Regions from separate parts of the Phyllobacterium sp. A18/5-2 genome, predicted to be linked through region 1. Evidence: predicted binding sites of a transcription regulator. Region 1 holds the regulator's gene; each other region holds the start of a gene.
What was found. Region 1 encodes PhoB, which activates phosphate uptake and scavenging genes when phosphate is short. Its sites were predicted from a motif close to TGTCATNNANCTGTCAT; they were not measured.
Positions count from the first base shown of each region.

Region 1 (5,215 bases):
CTTCGGCAGCGCCTTGCGGCTGGGGCAGCTCGCAGTCGGCAGGCTTCCCAAAGACAGGAGCCAGGCGGCGTCCAAATGGGCAGGGTCTCAGATGGGAAGGCTGGTCGATTTCATCGAGTTTTCAGGCGGCGGCTTCATCGGCCACAGCTATTTCTTGTCCGATCCGGCTGTTAAAGCGGACTTCGTTGCACTGATCCGCGACAGAGTGAAGGCTGGCGACCCCCGCCGCCAACTCGTCGAAATCAAACGTCCTTTCTGGCGAATACCGGATGTCCGGCAGGCTTTGCGATGATTGAGCGTTGCGCCTTTGTTAACCGTGCAGCCGCAGCCCTCTGCGGGACAATCTTACCTGCGAGTATTGGCTGGCGGCGGCCGATTTAATCAAACCGGCGGCCTTGTCCCAAGGGAATTGACCGTAACTTCGTCGTACCGGTTGAAATATTCAAGAGAGAGACGACATGAATAAATCCGGGCGCTTGAGCATCCGGATTTATATTAGGATAGCAATGGTCATCTGGACTGTTGGCAACGTTCAAGCATCGACTTCCAGGACGAGTTCGAGCTCGATGGGCAGACCGAGCGGCAGACTCGCGACGCCAAGTACGATCCGGCCAGAAAGCTTTTCCTCTCCAAAGACGTTGACCAGCATCTCGGATGCTCCATCCGCTACTATCGGATGCTCCCTGAAATCCCCCGCGGTCGCGATGTAAACGCCAAGCTTTACGACCCTGCTGACCTTGTCGAGAGAGCCCAGATATTCTCTTACCGCCGATAGAGCGTTGAGGCTTGCCACTTCGGCAGCCTGACGGCCTTGCTCGACCGTGAGTTCAACGCCAACGCGTCCGACGAAGGGAGTTTCACGACCTGCGACGGCCAACATGCCGCTCAGGTAGACGAGGTTGCCGATCGTCACCGCTTCGACGTAAGCACCAAGCGGTGTCGGCGGCGGGGGAAGCGTGATGCCGAGCTCCTGCAGCCGCGCTTCTGCGCCGGCCACGGGCGCTTTCGCATAGTCTACCATTTCCCCAAATGTGCGCCACCGTCAACGTGCAGCACCTCCCCGGTTACATGTGGCGCTTCGATCAGGAAAACGACTGCGTCGACAATTTCCTGGACATTGGAAATACTCGCCATCGGCGACAGCGTCCTCAGGAATTCCTTCGGATTGTCCCTGTGCAAGGGCGTGTCGACCACGCCGGGAGCGACTGTGTTGACCCGGATCCCATCCCTCGCATATTCCATCGCGAGATTTTTGGAGATCGCGTCGACTCCGCCCTTGGTCATCATCGGGACCGAAGCGGTGAGGCCAGCGATCGGATGATCGATTAGCGGCGTCGTGATGCTGACGATACTGCCGCCGGACTTCTGCGCCAGCATTTGTTTCACAACAAGCTGGGTGAGGTGGATGAAGCCTTCGAGATTTGTCGAGGACAATCTTTTGAAGTCGGCCACTGTATAATCAAGGAATGGCTTGGTGAAGAAAATACCGGCGTTGTTTACGAGAGCATCGATCGTCCCGAACCGGTCCATGGCGGTTTCTGCCACTTTTGTTGCCGTTTCAGGATCGCCGATATCACCATCGACCAGCGCCAGCTGACTTGAGGCTCGAAAAGCATCGGAAGCACTGACCTGGCGAGATGTCGCGACAACATTGTAGCCGCGATCGACGAAGGCGTTAACGAGGCCTGCTCCGATACCTTGCGAGGCTCCCGTAATGACAACAGTCTTTCGTGTTTGCATTTTGATCTCCATTGGATTGCGCAGCATTGTGCTTGCTCCCAATGAATATGGCTGACGTTCTATTCCGCGATTAGATGGAAATATCTGGAATCTTTTTTCCATTTATGCAAAAATCAAATGCATGGTCGATCTCAATGACATCGCGGTTTTCGTGAAGGTTGCGCAATTCCAAAGCTTCAGCCGGGCCGCGCACGCGCTCGGGATGCCAGTGTCTACTGTCAGCCGGAAAGTCTCCGCACTCGAAGATCAGCTCGGTGTCACATTGCTGCAGCGAACGACCCGCAAGCTGACGCTCACCCTCCAGGGCCGTGCCTACTACAATCAATGCGGCGAACCCCTCAGTCACTTGTTTGACGCGGAGCGGGTTCTGACACAGACGCAGAAAGAGCCGGAAGGCCTGCTGAAAATCTCTGTTCCGGTGATCATGGGTCAAGAGCCATTTTATGATTTTCTCTCCGCGTTCCTGAAAACGTACCCACGGATACAGGTCGACCTTTTCGTCACGAACCTATTCCTCGATCTGATTGCAGAGAACGTTGACGTCGGCATTCGTTTCGGTGAACTTCGGGATCTCGACAATTGTAACCCAGACAATAGGGAAGAGCGTCCGCTACGTCGTCGCTACTCCAGGCTATCTCGAAGGCCGGTCGCCCCCCGTGAAACCGGAGGATTTGAAAGACCATCAGTGCATTCTGCTCAACGGCCGCAACAACGAGGCGGAATGGCATTTGGTCAACGGACGCAAATCGGTAAAACTGCATGTGTCCGGACCCTTATCAAGCAGGGACTTCCATTCGATAAGTGCTTTTACCTATCTTGGGCATGGGATCGGCCTGCTGCCGTCAACCTATTGCGACGAACGTATCCGACAAGGCAAACTCGTTCGTCTTCTGCCAGACTGGTCATCGCCAGAAATTTTCGTGCACGCCGTCTACCCGACACGACGCTATTTGCCGGCGAAACTGCAGGTCTTCCTCCATGAACTCAAGGCTTGGAAGAGCTCCCTATGGAGTCCGTTGCGCTAACTGCTTTTGGTGCATCGGGAGGTTGGTAATGGCTGGCGTAAAACCACATCGCTTGAACGCCATAAAGATATATCGATTGGTGACCGTGGTGGCGTTGCATCCCAAACGAGTCCCTTCAAATGGCGCTCTTCGGCTTGACCTCGTTTTTCGATACGCTGTCCGGAAGGGGAAGTCCTGCAGGATCGAAGACTCAATGTCTCGGCACCAAAACGCTCCAGTAGCGCGCCGCCTACCGCATCAGGTCCGCATCGCCACTTGATGCCTCGGCTTGCAAATGGCGGAGCGCGCGGCGAGATTGAGCACAAAGCGATCAGGTTCAAGCGCCAGCGTGTTCACATCAAAGCCTTGCATGGGTGTGTCCGGTGTACTTACCTCGAAAGTCAGGCGGGCATCGGCCTTGAGTTCGATCACGGCCGCGACCTGGGGGCGAGGATTCCGCGGAATTTGCTTACCCGCATGAAATCGCGGCCTCCCTCGGAAGGCAGGCGTGTTTTCTGTTGCGCTATTGGCAGGTGGGACTGGCAGCACCATTCGCGGGCCACTGGATCAACGGACGTGACAAAAAGTTTCGTCAACCAAAAGAATAGCCAGCGCCGCGCACAGTCCGGATCGGATCGATCGAGCGGCCAATATTGATAGCCTTGCGCAAGCGGCCGACATGCACGTCAACGGTTCGGTCATCGACATAGATATCAGCGCCCCACACATTGTCGAGCAGCTGGCCACGAGAGAACACGCGTCCCGGAGACTGCATCAGGAATTCCAGGAGGCGGAATTCAGTCGGCCCAAGCTTCAATTCGCGTTCCTTGCGGAATACCCGGTGTTGTTCGCGGTCCAGCTTCAGGTCACCAAAGCTCAGCACATGCGACAACAGGCTCGGATTGACCCGCCGCAACATGGATTTGATCCGAGCAAGAAGTTCCGGCGTCGAAAATGGCTTGACCATGTAATCGTCGGCTCCCGTAGAGAGCCCCCGGACACGTTCACTCTCCTCGCCGCGCGCCGTCAGCATGATGATCGGCAGGATTTCCGTTTCGCGACGTGCGCGGAGGCGCCGGCAGAGCTCGATTCCCGAAAGGCCGGGCAGCATCCAGTCGAGGATTAGAAGGTCCGGCACCTTTTCCCGCAAGGCAATTTCCGCTTCATCGCCGCGCGTGATTGTCTCAACAACATAGCCTTCAGCTTCAAGATTGTACCGGAGAAGAACGCTCAAAGCTTCCTCGTCCTCCACAACGGTGATTTTGGGGGCTATCGCCATGGCTCATTTATCCTGGATTACGGTTGTCTGGCTTCATCGACAACGATGCTGTGGGTCTGGTCTTCCTTCGGCCGCTCGGCCGGCAGTTGCGAGCCAGTGACGATGTAATATACCGTCTCGGCAATGTTGGTCGCATGGTCGCCAATCCGCTCGATATTCTTGGCGCAGAACAGAAGATGCGTGCAGGCCGAGATATTGCGCGGATCCTCCATCATATATGTCAGGAGCTCGCGAAAAAGCGAAGTATACAGCGCATCGATTTCGTCATCCCGCTCGCGCACAATGTTTACCTGCTGTACCGAGCGCGTCGCGTAGGCGTCGAGCACGTCCTTCAGCTGCGTCAGTGCCAGTTCCGCAATGGTTTGCAAGCCGCGATAGACCGACAATGTCTGGCGGGTGTCGGTAACGGCAACGACGCGCTTGGCGATGTTCTTGCCAAGGTCGCCGATGCGTTCGAGATCGGAGGAAATGCGGATCGTGCCTATCACTTCACGCAGATCAATCGCCATTGGTTGGCGCTTGCCGATGATGGTAATGGCTTTTTCGTCAATCTCGCGCTGGCCAGCATCAAGAATAAGATCGTCCGAAATCACGCGCTGTGCCAGCGCGTTGTCGGAATTGACCATGGCCGTAACCGCCTGTTCAACCATACGCTCTGCATGACCGCCCATCTCCGCGATCTTGTGCGCCAGGAACTTCAGTTCTTCGTCGTAGGAACGGACGGTGTGCTGTGCTGTATGTTCTGTCATGTCCATGTCCTCGTTTCAGGGATCAACCAAAGCGCCCGGTAATATAGTCCTGCGTCCGCTTTTCCGACGGGCTGGTGAACATCATTTCCGTGTCGCCCACCTCAACCAGATTGCCGAGATGGAACATCGCTGTCCGCTGCGAAACGCGGGCGGCCTGCTGCATCGAATGCGTAACGATGACGATCGTGTAGTTCTCGCGCAGTTCGTCGATCAATTCCTCCACCTTGGCAGTGGCAATTGGATCCAGCGCGGAGCACGGCTCATCCATCAGGATGACTTCGGGGCTAACGGCGATGGCGCGGGCAATGCACAGGCGTTGCTGCTGGCCGCCGGAAAGGCTCGTTCCCGAGTCATGCAAGCGGTCCTTGACCTCAGTGAAAAGCCCTGCTCGCTGCAGACTTTTTTCAACGATCTCATCGAGGTGGCCCTTGCCCTTGACCAGA
Region 1 is NZ_CP104966.1:3,588,937-3,594,151, forward strand. It holds partial or broken gene N8E89_RS17880 (alpha/beta fold hydrolase) at 1-292, shown strand, start outside; gene N8E89_RS17885 (RidA family protein) at 533-1,021, opposite strand; gene N8E89_RS17890 (SDR family NAD(P)-dependent oxidoreductase) at 1,015-1,740, opposite strand; partial or broken gene N8E89_RS17895 (LysR family transcriptional regulator) at 1,862-2,765, shown strand; gene N8E89_RS17900 (hypothetical protein) at 3,003-3,176, opposite strand; gene phoB (phosphate regulon transcriptional regulator PhoB) at 3,337-4,023, opposite strand; gene phoU (phosphate signaling complex protein PhoU) at 4,041-4,772, opposite strand; gene pstB (phosphate ABC transporter ATP-binding protein PstB) at 4,795-5,215, opposite strand, start outside.

Region 2 (5,215 bases), 1.4 Mb from region 1:
CAGATTGCGTACCGTCGACATCTGCAGTCCGGAACCATTGGCGACCATCGAGCCGGCGACGCCGGATGACAATATGTGCGTGGTGCTGACCGGCAGCCCGAGTGTATCCGCGGTGAAGATCGTGCCCATGGCCACCAGCTCGGCCGAAGCCCCCTGACCATAGGTGAGGTGCGTCTTGCCGATCTTCTCGCCGACGGTGATGACGATACGCTTCCAACCGACCATTGTTCCGAGGCCAAGTGCCAGCGCCACCGCCACCTTGACCCAGGTCGGGATGAACTTAGTCGCATTGTCGATCGCCTGGTGATAGGTCTTGATCGTCGCAAGGTCCGCCGCGTCCATCGGCAGTAGTTTTTTCTTGTCGATCAGTTTCAGCGCCTCACCCGTGAGATACATGTCATTGCGCGTATTGCTGACCATGCCGACGGGTACATTGGCGGCGGATCCATAGGGCGAAATGTTTGCATTGGTCTCGGTGATGAACTGCTGGATAGCGACCGTTGTCTGATCGCTCCACGTCTTGTTGCGAACCGCCTCGCTGACCACGGCCTTTGCATCGGTCACGACGACCCCGGGCTTTTCATACTTCTTCAGCGCAGCGCCGGCCTGCGTGGCGGCGGACTTGTATGCGTCCAGATAGTTGACGTCTGGCGTACGGTTTAGTGCGAAAGCGGTTGGTACAACACCGATCAGGATAAGCATGATAAGGCCCATCCCTTTCTGGCCATCGTTCGACCCATGTGCAAAACTCACACCTGTGCAGGTGAAAATCAGCAACGCGCGAATCCACAATGGCGGCGGGGTACTTCCCTTCGGCGCCTCATAAAGCGCCTTGTTCTTGATGAAGAGCTTCATTGCCAGCAGCAGCAAGGCAGCCGCACCAAAGCCAAAAAGCGGCGAAATCAGCAGCGACATGCCAACTTCGGTGGCTTTCGACCAGTCGACGCCGCTGGTGGCCGTCCCGGCCGGTGCCAGAAACTGATTGGCAAGGCCGACACCGACGATAGAACCGATCAGAGTGTGCGAACTGGAGGCCGGCAGGCCGAGATACCAGGTGCCGAGGTTCCACAGGATCGCCGCCGTCAGCAGCGAAAACACCATGGCCAGACCGGCGCTGGAACCAACCTGCATGATGAGTTCGACGGGGAGCAGGGAAATGATGCCGAAGGCAACCGCGCCGCTCGCGGTCAGGACGCCGAGAAAATTGAAGAAACCGGACCAGATGACAGCGATCTCGGCGGGCATGGAGTTGGTGTAGATCACCGTTGCGACGGCGTTTGCGGTATCGTGAAAACCGTTGACGAATTCGAAACCGAGAGCCGTGACAAGTGCCAGTCCGAGCAAAATCCACGGAACGGCGACGGCACTGGTCAGATCCTGCGTCAGCGAATAGCCCACATAGAAAAGGCCGGCAATCAGGATTGCGATTACGGCGTAGTTGGGCAGGTTGCCCAGGCTTTTTGGCTTCTCAAGCGGATGTTCACTTTTCAGCAGGCCGGCATCGGTTGCATTGCTTAGCGTCATGGCCAGATCCCCGGTGGTTGATGAATGCTGAACAAAGGCTATGACCGCGGCGTGAACCCTTGATGACAACGCGGGATACCTTGCGTGAAACGCAGGGAATCTTTATCGCTTTTCTTGAGTGAGAAATTCTGGAAGCGCCATGCATAAAGTTGTCATCAGCGGTACGGGCGTCTTCACGCCGGAACAGTCCATCAGCAATGCCGAACTCGTCGAGGCATTCAATACCTATGCCACAAGGCAGAACGAAATTCATGCTGACGGGATCGCCGCGGGCACCCGCGAGCCGATGACCATGTCCAATGAGGATTTCATTGTACGCGCTTCCGGCATCGAAGCGGCGCCATGTGCTGAACAAGTCTGGCATTCTCGATCCGGATATCATGCATCCCGTTCTCCCCGAACGCAGCGATGACGAACTGTCGGTGATGGCCGAACTGGCGGTGAAGGCTGCAATGCTGGCACTTGCCAAAGCCGGACGGACGGCCTCGGAGGTCGACGCGGTGATCTGCGCCGCCTCCAATCACGAGCGCGCCTATCCCGCCATCGCCATCGAGGTGCAACAGGCTCTGGGAATCGAGGGTTTCGGTTTCGACATGAATGTCGCCTGTTCTTCGGCGACCTTCGGCATCCAGGCGGCAGCGGATATGATCCGCTCGGGTTCTGCCCGCGCCATCCTCATGGTCAATCCGGAGATTTGCTCGGCGCATCTCGAATGGCGCGACCGCGACTGCCACTTCATCTTCGGCGATGTCTGCACCGCCGTCCTGCTCGAGCGCGACGACCTCGCCACCGCCGCTGACCGGTTCGAAATCGTCTCGACCCGCTGTCTCACGCAGTTTTCCAACAATATTCGCAACAATAACGGGTTCCTGCGCCGCACGCGGGAAGGGCACATGGCCGACCGGCGCGACATGCTATTCCGCCAGGAGGGCCGCAAGGTGTTCAAGCAGGTGGTGCCGATCGTTGCTGATCTGATCCTCACTCACCTTGCTGACGAGAACATCGCACCGGCGCACCTGTCGCGGCTCTGGCTGCACCAGGCCAACAAGGGCATGAACGACCTGATCGGCGTCAAGGTGCTCGGCCGCGAGCCACAGGCTGGCGAACAGCCGAACATCCTGCAGGATTATGCCAATACGTCGTCCGCAGGCTCGATCATCGCCTTTTCCAAATATTCCGACGACCTCGCGCCCGGCAGCCTCGGAGTGATCTGCTCGTTCGGGGCGGGGTATTCTGTGGGCAGCGTGATTGTACGGAAGGTGTAGAAGATAAGAGAAACCTGTTGTTTAAACAGGTTTCTTCTTTGCGCTACAGAAGCTTGGAGTGTCGAAGCGACCTACAAGATAAAATCGCTTTGACTCAGCGTATGGCTGGGATCTTCGATCCTTATCTCGCCTTGGACGGTTAGGTTGCTCGCCCATATCGTGACGTCGTATCCTGAACCAGACTCAACCCAGGATATACCCCCCGTAACATGATCCCTGAACACCAGGTGCTGCTGTCCGGGTAGCCCAGAGTAATCGACTGCAGAAAAATCGATCTTGTCGAGATTATCCATGTATATGGTTGGCGTCGTGGTGCTACCGCTGTTGCTCAACTCGGCCCAACTGTCGAATGTGTAGGTGTCTGCTCCAGCATTGCCATTCATTATGTCCGCTTGCCCGCCGCCGCGCAGGATGTCATTGCCATTGCCTCCATTCAACGTATCATTATTGTTGTCTCCCCACAGGCGGTCGTCACCATCGCCACCGTTAAGCGTATCGCTGCCACTTCTGCCATGAAGCTCGTCGTTCCCGGCAAGACCACTAATAATATTGCTGAATTGATCGCCTCTGAGGTCGTCTCCGTACCCGCTGCCGATGATGTTAATGCACTGAAAGATGGTGTCGCCTTCGGCGTCGCCACCGCTGACGGTTCCGCCTCCTGAGTTGAAGCTGACGTTTACTCCCGTCAGTGAAGTCTCGTAGCTGACCGTATTATTGCCAGTCCCCCCCTGGACGAGATCACCGCCAGGACCACCGATCAGCGTGTCATCACCATCTCCGCCAAAGAGCTGGTCACTATCGGCGCCTCCTTCGAGCCGATCATTGTTAGCGTCGCCATTGAGCGTGTCATTACCGATACCGCCACGAAGCGTGTCATCATTACTGCCGCCATACAGCGTGTCATTACCGCCGCCGCCGTCGATCGTGTCATTGCCCTGTTGGCCACTCAATGATGAGTCGTTGCCGCCCATGCCGTTGATGATGTCGCCGCCAGCCATACCGAAAATCACATTCGGCGCGTCATTGCCCGTTAGCGTGTCGCCGAAAGTCGAGCCGACGAGATTTTCGAAACCGGCGACCGCAGTATCACCTTGCGCATGTCCGCCGGACGCACTCTGGATGCCACCCAGCAAGCTGAGTGTCACATTAACGCCAGCGTCGGAATTGAAATATCCAAGTGTGTCGCTGTTACCGCCAAGATCGGCGAGAATGATATCCGCGCCGCCCCCACCCTCGATGTAGTCGTTTCCGGTTCCGCCGGTAATGGTGTCATTGCCGTCGAGACCCTGATAATAGTGATTGGAATTCAAAGTCAGAAGAAACGCCTGTGTGTCGCCCCGTGCCGTGCCGATTTGGGGTGTTGCATTCCCTACGCCCAGCAGGCCCATATAAAATGCATCCAATACATTCTGAGTAGCCATAACGTTACCCTCCCTGATCCTATCGCAGGGCAAACCCCATCGCGGGGCTCTTTGACCCTGCAATAGTAAATCTCATTAATTTGTTTTGCTGTTATCTGCGTGATTCGCCACATTTATACTGGAGAATACGTACGTATGTAGAATACTCTTTGTTTGCGTATAAATCAAACAGTGTATTTTTGTGTTCGTTCAGGATGAATTGTTGCTGTTGACCTAATGCTTTTGTACTAAAATGAGCGTTGTATTTATTGGCTTATTTGCTTTCAACGCCGATTTTTGCAGTTACCCCATCAAATCCTGTCCACCAGCGCATACCAGCTGAGTGCCAGGAACAGCAGCGGCGCCCGGAACTTACGCCCCCCGGGAAGGCCGGGATTTTCAGCTCCTCCAGCAATTTCAACCGGTCGCGATTGCCCGCCACCGTCTCGGCGTAGAGCTTGCCGACGAAGTTCGACAGCATCACCCCATGCCCGGAATAGCCGCCTGCCGAGATCACATTGGGCATGACCTCGCGCACGAAAGGCTGGCGCGGCAGGGTAATGCCGACAGAACCGCCCCAGGCCTGGGTGATCTCGACATTGGCGAGCGCCGGGTAGATTTCGGCGATCTGGCGGCGGATATGCGTGCTGATATCGAGCGGATTGTCCGCCGTATAGGCCTCGCGCCCGCCGAATAGCAGCCGTCCGTCCTTCGAACGGCGGAAATAGCGCACGACGAAGCGGGAATCGTCGACGCTCTCGCCGCCAGGCAGCACCGGACTGTCGTCGGCCAGCGGCACCGTTGCGCCGATGAACGAGCGGATCGGCATGACATGCGACGCGCTGATGGGTTCGAGATTGCCGCCATAGGCATTGACCGCGATCAGGCCCTTCGCTGCCGTCACATTGCCGAATGGCGTCGTGACAATCACCCGGCCATTTTCCGATTTGATGGAGGTTACCTTGGTGTTCTCGTAAAGATGCGCACCTGCCTGTGCCGCAGCCTTGGCGGTTCCGACGACCAGTT
Region 2 is NZ_CP104966.1:2,190,158-2,195,372, forward strand. It holds gene N8E89_RS10900 (inorganic phosphate transporter) at 1-1,524, opposite strand, end outside; partial or broken gene N8E89_RS10905 (beta-ketoacyl-ACP synthase III) at 1,664-2,789, shown strand; gene N8E89_RS10910 (calcium-binding protein) at 2,861-4,210, opposite strand; partial or broken gene N8E89_RS10915 (NAD(P)/FAD-dependent oxidoreductase) at 4,501-5,215, opposite strand, start outside.
Region 2: N8E89_RS10900 (inorganic phosphate transporter) is a predicted target of PhoB. The motif match lies at 1,576-1,592, and genes of this name have one in related genera.

Region 3 (5,215 bases), 520 kb from region 1:
TCTGGAATCAGGAAAGGTGATCGAATTCACACGATCGATCTACCGGGCCGACGCCTATGAATTTGTCGCCGAACTGAAGCTTGGCGATTCTTCGGAAATATCAGGAGCAGTGCTTTGACGACCAAGACAACATTGATGCGGGAAGAGATCCTGTCCATTCCCGCGGTCACGGCGCGGTTTTTGGACGCTTCCCGCGATGCACTTGCGTCAGCCGGCGCGAAATTGCGCGAGAAGAACCCGCCCTTCCTGGCGTCGATCGCCCGTGGATCATCCGATCATGTCTGCGCGTTCCTGAAATATTCGAGCGAACTCACCGCCGGCGTCCCGGTCGCCTCACTCGGTCCCTCCGTGGCGTCGATTTATGGTGTGACGCTCAAGCTTGGGAGCGCCGCCACATTATCCATCTCGCAGTCGGGCAAGAGCCCCGACATCGTCAGCATGACCAAGGCAGCAAGCGACAGCGGTGCACTTACCATCGCCATTACCAATGTGATCAATTCCGATCTCGCCAATGCCAGCGACTTTCCCATTGATATCCTGGCTGGGCCTGAACGCAGTGTTGCCGCTACAAAGTCGTTTGTCAGCTCGGCCGTTGCCGGTCTTGCGCTGATCGGCCATTGGACCGAGGACAAGAAACTGTTAGCCGCCATTGACGCGCTTCCGGCGGCCTTGGCCAAGGCCATCGATTGCGACTGGTCGCCCTTTGCCCGTGCGCTGAAGGATGAAAATTCACTTTTTGTCCTCGGACGCGGGCCGTCCCTTGCAATTTCCAACGAAGTCGCACTGAAATTCAAGGAAACCAGCGCGGTTCACGCTGAGTCCTATAGCAGCGCCGAAGTCATGCACGGACCGAAAGCCATCGTCGGCAAAGGCTTCCCCGTCCTGGTTCTGGCGGCGCGCGACGCAGCCGAAGACTCCATCGTCGAAGCGGCGGACCGTCTGGCGGAACAGGGTGCCGCAGTCTTCCTGACATCGACAAAGCCATCCAAGGCGACCGCCTTGCCCTTCGTTGCAACATCGCATCCGCTGACCGATCCGCTTGCCCTGCTTGTGTCTTTCTATGCGTTCGTGGAAAGCTTTGCCCGCAGCCGCGGGCTGAACCCGGATGAGCCGCCGCATTTGAGAAAAGTGACTGAAACCTTATGAGCACCGTATACGCACTCACTGGCGCCGCGATATTCGACGGTGAGAACTGGCATGCCGAGATCAGCCTTGGTCGTTGATGGCGGCGTCGTGAAGAACATTACGGCGGCCTCAACATTGCATGGCGATATCCGAAAGGTCGAACTGCAGGGCGGCATGCTCGTGCCCGGCTTCATCGATATTCAGGTCAATGGCGGCGGCGGCGCGCTTCTCAATGACGGCCCGAGTGTCGACACGATCCGCACCATATGCGATGCGCATGTCGCTTTTGGCACCACGGCCTTGCTCCCGACGCTGATCACCGACACACCAGAGATCACGGCAGCGGCGCTCGCCGCGGGCAAAGCTGCGGCGCAGGAAAAGGTTGCGGGATTTATCGGCTTGCATATCGAGGGACCACATCTCTCGATTACGCACAAGGGGACGCACGATCCCAAGCTGATCCGTCCAATGGACGATGCCGATCTCCTTGCCCTCATCGAGGCGGCGCAGGAAATTCCGGTTCTCCTGACCACGGTCGCGCCGGAAACCGTGCCAGTAGACAAGATAAGGGCAATGGCGGACGCCGGGATAATCGTCAGCCTTGGTCACAGCGGCGCTTCCTATGAGATCGCCCTGGCAGCCAAGGACGCGGGCGCCACGATGGTCACACACTTGTTCAACGCCATGAGCCAGCTTGGTCACCGCAGTCCCGGCGTGGTGGGAGCGGCTTTGCAATCGGGCACGTTGTCTGCCGGATTGATCGCCGATGGCTTTCATGTCGACAAGGCTTCGATGTCGATTGCGCTGCGTGCCAAACAGGGACCGTCAAAGATATTCCTTGTCACCGACGCCATGTCCACGATCGGTACGGACATTACATCGTTCACACTGAATGGCCGCAAGATCACACGTGCCGGCGGCCGCCTGACGCTGGAGGATGGCACACTCGCGGGCGCCGACCTCGACATGATCTCGGCCGTGCGGTTCGTCCATCGCGAACTTGGATTGCCGCTCGACGGGGCCTTTCGCATGGCCTCACTCTATCCGGCAGAGAGCATCCGCATCCATCATCACTATGGGCGCCTGGATGCCGGCTTCGTTGCCAATGTGGTCCACCTTGATGACAAGCTCGATGTCAATCACGTCTGGATCGACGGGGATCTGCACTTCGCACGTTGACGCCAGGAACGCATTGGCCATATTCCTTAGTTCGCGATAGTCGGAGAATTGGAATGGCCAAGGATGCGCTGATCGTCATCGATGTACAGAATGATTTCTGTCCGGCTGGCGCGCTCGCTGTGGATAGCGGCGACGAGATCGTTCCGGTCATCAATAAGCTCATCGTGCGCTTCGATCATGTCGTCCTAACCCAGGACTGGCACCCGGCTGGGCATTCAAGTTTCGCGTCAACGCATCCGGGCAAGGCGCCGTTCGAAACGATTGAGATGCCCTATGGCAAGCAGACGCTCTGGCCGGATCACTGTATTCAGGGAACGGGTGGCGCTGACTTCCACCCAGATCTGCAATGGACAAAGGCTGAACTGGTGATCCGCAAAGGCTTCCGGCCGCATGTCGACAGTTATTCGGCTTTCTTCGAAAATGACCACAGGACACCCACCGGCCTCGCCGGTTACCTGCGGGAACGCGAAATCACCAATGTGACTTTCGTTGGCCTCGCGACTGACTATTGCGTTGCCTATTCGGCACTGGATGCAGTCGAGCATGGATTCTGCCGCTGATGTGCTTCTCGATGCATGCCGGGGCATAAATCTCGGGGGTTCGCTTGCGGCAATGATTACAAAAATGCGGAAGGCTGGCGTCACATTGGTCTGAAGCCCCTTAATTGCATGGCGCAAAATTGAACAGCTGCGCATTTTTTCCACAGGCTTGAACCAAGGTATGAGTTCAAAGTCATAAACCTGTTGTTTATCTGTCACATAATGGAGATACTGCACCCAAGCGCACTTCAGATGACGCCTTATCATGGGAGATTAAAATGACTTATCGTGGTACACGCCTGGGCCTTGCACTAGGCATTATTCTCGCTTCATCCACATCATCCTTCGCCGTCACCGAGATCAGCTGGTGGCATGCAATGACAGGCGCCAATAACGAAGTTGTGGAGACGCTGTCGAAGGAATTCAACGCGAGCCAGAGCGACTACAAGGTCGTTCCGGTATTCAAGGGCACCTATCCGGAAACGCTCAATGCCGGCATCGCCGCTTTCCGTGCCAAGCAGGCACCCGATATCATGCAGGTATTCGATGCAGGTACTGGCGTCATGATGGGCGCCGAAGGCGCCATCAAGCCAGTTGCCGACATCCTGTCGATGGGGGGCGCGAAGTTCGACAAGAGCCTTTATCTGCCCGGCATCGTCTCCTACTATTCGAAGCCGGACGGCACGATGCTGTCCTTCCCCTATAACAGCTCCTCGCCGATCCTTTATTACAACAAGGATATCTTCAAGAAAGCCGGTCTCGACGAGAACAACCCGCCAAAGACCTGGCCCGAGGTCTGGGAAGCTGCCAAGAAGATCAAGACCAGCGGCGCGGCAAAGTGCGGTTTTACCTCAACCTGGCTAACCTGGATTCATACTGAAAACTTTGCTGCCTGGAACAATCTTTCCTTCGGCACCAATGAAAACGGCATCGCCGGCAATGATGTCGAGCTGAAGATAAACGCGCCAATCTTCGTCAAGCACTTCCAGGAACTTGCGGACCTGGCTAAAGATGGCACTTTCCGTTATGGCGGACGTACCTCTGAAGCCAAACAGCTCTTTATCTCTGGCGAATGCGGAATCTTTACCGAGTCATCCGGTGGTCTCGGCGATGTCGTCAAGTCGGGCATGAACTACGGCACGGGCGAACTGCCGTACGAACCGGGAGCCCAGGGCGCCCCGCAGAACACTATACCCGGCGGCGCGAGCCTCTGGGTCTTTGCCGGCAAGAGTGACGAGCAATACAAGGGCGTTGCTGCCTTCTTCAATTTCCTCTCCAAGACCGACATCCAGGCGCGCCTGCATCAGGTGTCTGGCTACTTGCCGGTAACGCTGGCCGCCTATGAAGAAACCAAGAAATCCGGTTTCTACGACAAGAACCCTGCTCGTGAGATTCCGATCAAGCAGATGTTGGGCAAGGCTCCAACGGAAAACTCCAAGGGTGTCCGGCTCGTTAACCTGCCGCAGGTTCGCGACATCGAGAACGAGGAGTACGAGAACATGTTGGCTGGCAAACAGACTGCCCAACAGGCTCTCGATAACGCCGTCAAGCGCGGCAACGCTGCGATTAAGCAAGCACTCGGTCAATAATATCCCCTCATGACAGCCCTGTCCGTATCGGTTACGGACAGGGCTATTTTCACACGAGGCATTCATGGCATCGTCAACACGCGTCACTTTTCCAAACAAGTTTTTACCCTATCTGCTGCTGGCACCGCAGCTCGCCATTACCGCGATATTCTTTTACTGGCCCGCATCGCAGGCCATTTATCAATCCGTTTTGCGCGAGGATCCGTTTGGTCTTTCAACGCAGTTTGTCGGTCTTGGCAATTTCAAGCGTGTTATCAGCGATGCCAACTATGTGAACTCGCTTCAGGTGACTGTAATTTTCTCCATGGCCACCGCGCTGATTGCAATGGCTCTGGCCCTGCTGCTTGCCGTTATGGCCGACAAGGTCATTCGTGGCAAAGGCATCTACCGCACATTGATGATCTGGCCCTATGCGGTTGCACCGGCCATCGCGGGCATGCTCTGGCTCTTCCTGTTCAATCCGTCGATGGGTACACTCGCCTATCTGGTCCGCTCGGCTGGATATAATTGGGACCCGCTGCTCAACGGCGATCAAGCGATGGTGCTTGTGGTTTCCGCGGCGGCCTGGAAACAGATCAGCTACAATTTCCTGTTTTTTGTTGCCGGCCTGCAATCAATTCCAAAGTCACTGATCGAAGCCGCCGCCATCGATGGCGCGGGCGAGACAAAACGGTTCTGGACCATCGTCTTTCCGCTGCTGGCGCCGACGACGTTCTTCCTGCTGGTCGTCAATACGGTCTATGCCTTTTTCGACACGTTCGGCATCATCCATGCGGTCACAGG
Region 3 is NZ_CP104966.1:419,374-424,588, forward strand. It holds gene N8E89_RS02120 (GntR family transcriptional regulator) at 1-118, shown strand, start outside; gene N8E89_RS02125 (SIS domain-containing protein) at 136-1,146, shown strand; partial or broken gene nagA (N-acetylglucosamine-6-phosphate deacetylase) at 1,143-2,304, shown strand; partial or broken gene pncA (bifunctional nicotinamidase/pyrazinamidase) at 2,358-2,958, shown strand; gene ugpB (sn-glycerol-3-phosphate ABC transporter substrate-binding protein UgpB) at 3,122-4,432, shown strand; gene ugpA (sn-glycerol-3-phosphate ABC transporter permease UgpA) at 4,497-5,215, shown strand, end outside.
Region 3: ugpB (sn-glycerol-3-phosphate ABC transporter substrate-binding protein UgpB) is a predicted target of PhoB. The motif match lies at 3,035-3,051, and genes of this name have one in related genera.